Regions from separate parts of the Pseudomonas sp. IT-P12 genome, predicted to be linked through region 2. Evidence: predicted binding sites of a transcription regulator. Region 2 holds the regulator's gene; the other holds the start of a gene.
The links. The regulator sigma-54, encoded in region 2, starts transcription at its own class of promoters, with help from an activator protein. The targets are predictions, from matches to a motif close to ANTGGCATNNANNTTGCTNT.

Region 1 (2,390 bases), on a different contig from region 2:
TGTCTTGCAGGTTGCGCATCGGGATTTCCAGCTGCCAGGTGCTCATCAGGCGACCGTCGCTGGTCACGCCGGTCTGCTCCAGGCTCGACAACTGGTGGCTTTGCAGGCGAGAAACCGCTGCGGCAGCCAGGCGCAGCAGGTGTTCGAGATCGTCTTCGCCTTCCGCGCTCTGCAACAGGCGCTCGGGCAGCGGGAATCCGGTCGGTGACGGCTTGGCGCTGACCTGCCCGAGCATGCCCAGGGCATTGCGCACGAAGCTCGGCATGGCCTGGGCGAGGGTGTTGGCCGCAATGATCGCGTTGAGATTGGTGTTGGTCGGCAGTCCCTGGGTCACTTGTGCAATCAACCTGAGCAGGTCGCCTTTCAAGTCCGGCGCCAGCGTCGGGTTTTGTCCGCCCAACAGCTTCGATTCGAGGAAGGCGCCGCTACTGGCCAGTGCCAGCGCCAGGCCTTTGGGGGTGCTCAGTTGCTGAGCGTCCGGCAGGCCGGCGAGCAGCCTGTTCGCCGCCGCCCTCAGGTCGCTGGACGTCTGGTCGGTGGCCGGCAGGTTTTGCAGCAATTTCAGCAGGCCGTCCAGCGAGCCCTGGCGACTCTGTTGGCTGGCCAGTTGCTGAGTAACCGCCAGTTGTTCCTGACGACTGCTCAGCGGGACGAATTTCAGGGTCTGGCTGTCTTGCACCTGGGCGCTGAGCAAGGTGCCGATGCGCAGGGGCGTCGGGCTGTCGAGGGTCAGCGTCCGGCCGCTCAATGCGGTGTTGAGCAGGCTCACCAGCGAGCGAAATACCGTTGGCTGGCCCGGCACTTGCGGCAGCACCTGGGCCGTCAGCACCTTGCCTTGCAACAATGTGCCCACCGGCAGTTGCGCGGTGTCGATGCGGGTGAGGGTGGCGACACTGGAGGCAATCGCCTGTTGCACCGTCACGGCCAGATTGCTCGCCGAGGGCTGGGTGATCGCCAGGTTCGTACCCTGGGGCAGCGGTTGGCTGCTGGTGGCCTGGACCGTGGTCTGCCGGCCGTTCTCGAGGGTGACCTTGAGCAGCAGTTGAAAGGTCTGGTCCGCCTGCTTCAGCGACAGCACTTCAGCCTTGGCCGACTGGCCGGGCGTGATCAGGCCTTCCATCGGCGTCAGCAACTTGAGCAGGTCACCGCTGACCACCAGCGGCCGTGAGGTCGCGGGTGTGGGCTGCGGGAGCGGGAGGATGTTCATTTCGCCTGTCATACGCGGTCACAACCTGAAGAAATTGCCCTCATTAGAGTAGGGCATGGCATGTATAATGCCGCCCGTCTTTCGGAGAGTGGCAAAAACATTGCAATTGTTTGACGCAGCTCTCTAGAACAGGCCGCCATTGCGACTATGCTGCACCCCTTTAGCGGCCGCTCCGCTGCCGACTTGAACCGTAAAGGCCCGTGATCTCTTGACCAGTCCAGTCCTGCAAACCGTCGCACTCGCCTGTGAGCGAGACCTTCGACTGCTGTTCGAAAATCTCGATTTGAGACTGGCCAGTGGCGAAATGGTGCAAATCAGCGGCCCCAACGGCAGTGGCAAGACCAGCCTGTTGCGCCTGCTGTCCGGTCTTATGCAGCCGACGGCCGGGCAAATCCTGCTCAACGGCCAACCACTCAACGAACAGCGCAACGAACTGGCGCGCAACCTGTTATGGATTGGGCATGCCGCCGGCATCAAGGACCTGCTGACGCCGGAGGAAAACCTCAGCTGGCTCTGCGCCCTGCATCATCCGGCCAGCCATGAAGCCATCTGGAGCGCGCTGGCAGCCGTCGGACTGCGCGGCTTCGAGGATGTTCCCTGTCACACCCTGTCTGCCGGCCAGCAACGTCGCGTGGCGCTGGCGCGGTTGTACCTCGACAGTCCGCCGTTGTGGATCCTCGACGAGCCGTTCACCGCGCTGGACAAGCAAGGCGTGGCGCAACTCGAATCTCATCTGGCCGGCCACTGCGAACGCGGTGGCATGGTGGTGTTGACCACTCACCACACGCTGACCCGCATGCCGGCCGGGTATCGTGACATTGACCTGGGGAATTGGGCCGCATGAGTGTGTTCGGTCTGCTGGTCGCCCGTGAGGCGCGTTTGTTGTTCCGCCGCCCTGCGGAGTTGGCCAATCCACTGGTGTTCTTTGCGATCGTGGTCGCCCTGTTCCCGCTGGCCGTCGGTCCCGAGTCTCAATTGTTGCAAACCTTGTCTCCGGGACTGGTCTGGGTCGCGGCCCTTTTATCGGTCCTGCTCTCGCTGGACGGGCTTTTCCGCAGTGATTTCGAGGACGGTTCCCTCGAACAGTGGGTCCTTTCGTCGCACCCCCTGCCTCTTCTGGTTTTGGCCAAGGTACTGGCACACTGGGCCTTCTCTGGCCTGGCTCTGGTTTTACTCGCTCCAC
Region 2 (2,390 bases):
ACAGCAGGTCGACCGGAGCGCCGTCGATGGCGTCAAAATCGATGGGTGCATCCAGGTGCATCAAGGCACTGACGGGTGAGATACAACCTTTGAGCCGACAGTGGGGAATGGCGATGCCGTTGCCAAAACCGGTCGAGCCGAGTTTTTCACGGGCTATCAGGGCCTCGAAAACATCTTGCATCTCCAGATCGGGGACTTCCCGGGCGATCAGGTTGGCAATTTGCTCGAGGGCTTTCTTTTTACTGCCTCCCGGCACGTTCACCAGGGAACGGCCGGGGGTCAGGATGCTTTCAAGTCGGATCATGGGTTGGGGGTGTTAACGACCGGTTGCGCCCTGGAGGAGGCTCTGGGTCTTTTCCTTATGCTTTTTGAGTTGTTTATCCAGCTTGTCGGTCAATGCGTCGATCGCCGCGTACATATCGGTATGTTCCGCGTTGGCGACGACTTCATTGCCGGGAATATGCAGCGTGGCTTCGATTTTCTGCTTCAGCTTCTCGACCGTCATCGTGACCTGCACGTTGGTGATCTTGTCGAAATGCCGCTCCAGTCGTTGGAGTTTTTCGCCGATGTAGGTGCGAAGAGGTTCGGTCACTTCCAGTTGGTGTCCACTGATATTGACTTGCATACAGCTTCTCCTTCGTTGCCAGTGCATAAAGCGGTAGATCCGATGATCTACCACTGGAACGCTGTGGCGTGGCCCTACATCAACCGCTTGCGTTCGCTCGAAGGCGCGATCCCGAGGGATTCGCGGTACTTGGCGACGGTGCGGCGAGCCACCTGAATGCCTTGTGCCTCCAGTAAACCAGCGATCTTGCTGTCACTCAACGGCTTTTTCTGATTTTCCGCGGCAACCAGTTTTTTGATGATTGCGCGAATCGCCGTGGACGAGCATTCGCCGCCTTCGGAGGTGCTGACATGGCTGGAGAAAAAGTATTTCAGCTCATAGATGCCCCGGGGGGTATGCATGAATTTCTGCGTGGTCACCCGGGAAATCGTCGATTCGTGCATGCCCACCGCTTCGGCGATGTCATGCAGGACCAGCGGTTTCATGGCTTCGTCGCCGTATTCCAGAAAACCGCGCTGATGTTCGACGATCTGGGTGGCCACTTTCATCAGCGTTTCGTTGCGGCTTTGCAGGCTCTTGATGAACCAGCGAGCCTCCTGCAACTGATTGCGCATGAAGGTGTTGTCGGCGCTGGTGTCGGCGCGGCGCACGAAACCGGCATATTGGGCGTTGACCCGCAGCCGTGGCACCGACTCCTGATTCAGTTCCACCAGCCAGCGCTCGTTGTCCTTGCGCACGATCACGTCGGGAACGACGTATTCGGCTTCACTGGACTCGATCTGCGAGCCCGGGCGCGGATTGAGGCTTTGAACCAGTTCGATCACCTGGCGCAGCTCGTCTTCCTTGAGTTTCATGCGGCGCATCAGCTGGCTGTAGTCGCGACTGCCGAGCAGGTCGATGTAGTCGCTGACCAGGCGCTTGGCTTCGGCCAGCCAGGGGGTCTTGGCGGGCAACTGGCGCAATTGCAGCAGCAGGCATTCGCCGAGATTGCGGGCGGCAATGCCGGCCGGTTCGAATTGCTGGATGCGGTGCAGGACGGCTTCGATTTCGTCCAGTTCGATGTCCAGTTCCGGATCGAAGGCTTCGAGGATTTCTTCGAGGGTTTCGTCCAGGTAACCCTGGTTGTTGATGCAATCGATCAGGGTGACGGCAATCAGGCGATCGGTGTCGGACATCGGCGCCAGGTTCAGTTGCCACAGCAGGTGGCTTTGCAGGCTTTCACCGGCCGAGGTGCGGGTGGTGAAATCCCACTCGTCGTCATCGTTGCTCGGCAGGCTGCTGGCGCTGGTCTGGTAAACGTCTTCCCAGGCGGTGTCGACGGGCAGTTCATTGGGGATGCGCTCGTTCCAGTCGCCTTCCTCGAGGTTGTCGACCGTCGGCGTGCTTTCCTGGTAGGAGGGTTCCTGGATTTCGGTGTTGGGCTTGTGTTCGACGTTGTCGGCCATGGGGTCGGAGTTATCGAAGTCGTCGCCTTCTTCCTGGCGTTCGAGCATCGGATTGGACTCCAGGGCCTCCTGGATTTCCTGTTGCAGGTCCAGGGTCGACAATTGGAGCAGGCGGATGGCCTGTTGCAGCTGCGGTGTCATCGTCAGCTGCTGGCCCATTCTCAAGACTAGCGATGGTTTCATGGCAGGGGCTTAACACCTTATTCCGGCGCGCATGCGCCATCCACTACAGGGCGCCGGAGCGCCAAACATAAGCAAATTATATGCCCGAAATAACATCGTTTGCCTAGAGCGCTGTAACAATAAAAAAATCTTGATTTTTCATCGGTACGAGCGCTCGGCCGCCCAGCCCGTGGCCTCAGTGCTTACAGGCGGAACTC

Region 1: a site for sigma-54 is predicted at 1,296-1,315, ahead of ACM6IM_RS12990 (flagellar hook-length control protein FliK). Genes of this name have one in related genera too.

Annotation. Positions count from the first base shown of each region.
Region 1 is NZ_CATKPY010000021.1:865,905-868,294, reverse strand. It holds gene ACM6IM_RS12990 (flagellar hook-length control protein FliK) at 1-1,219, opposite strand, end outside; gene ccmA (cytochrome c biogenesis heme-transporting ATPase CcmA) at 1,416-2,051, shown strand; gene ccmB (heme exporter protein CcmB) at 2,048-2,390, shown strand, end outside.
Region 2 is NZ_CATKPY010000028.1:184,752-187,141, forward strand. It holds gene ptsN (PTS IIA-like nitrogen regulatory protein PtsN) at 1-304, opposite strand, end outside; gene hpf (ribosome hibernation-promoting factor, HPF/YfiA family) at 317-625, opposite strand; gene ACM6IM_RS29180 (RNA polymerase factor sigma-54) at 700-2,193, opposite strand; gene lptB (LPS export ABC transporter ATP-binding protein) at 2,376-2,390, opposite strand, start outside.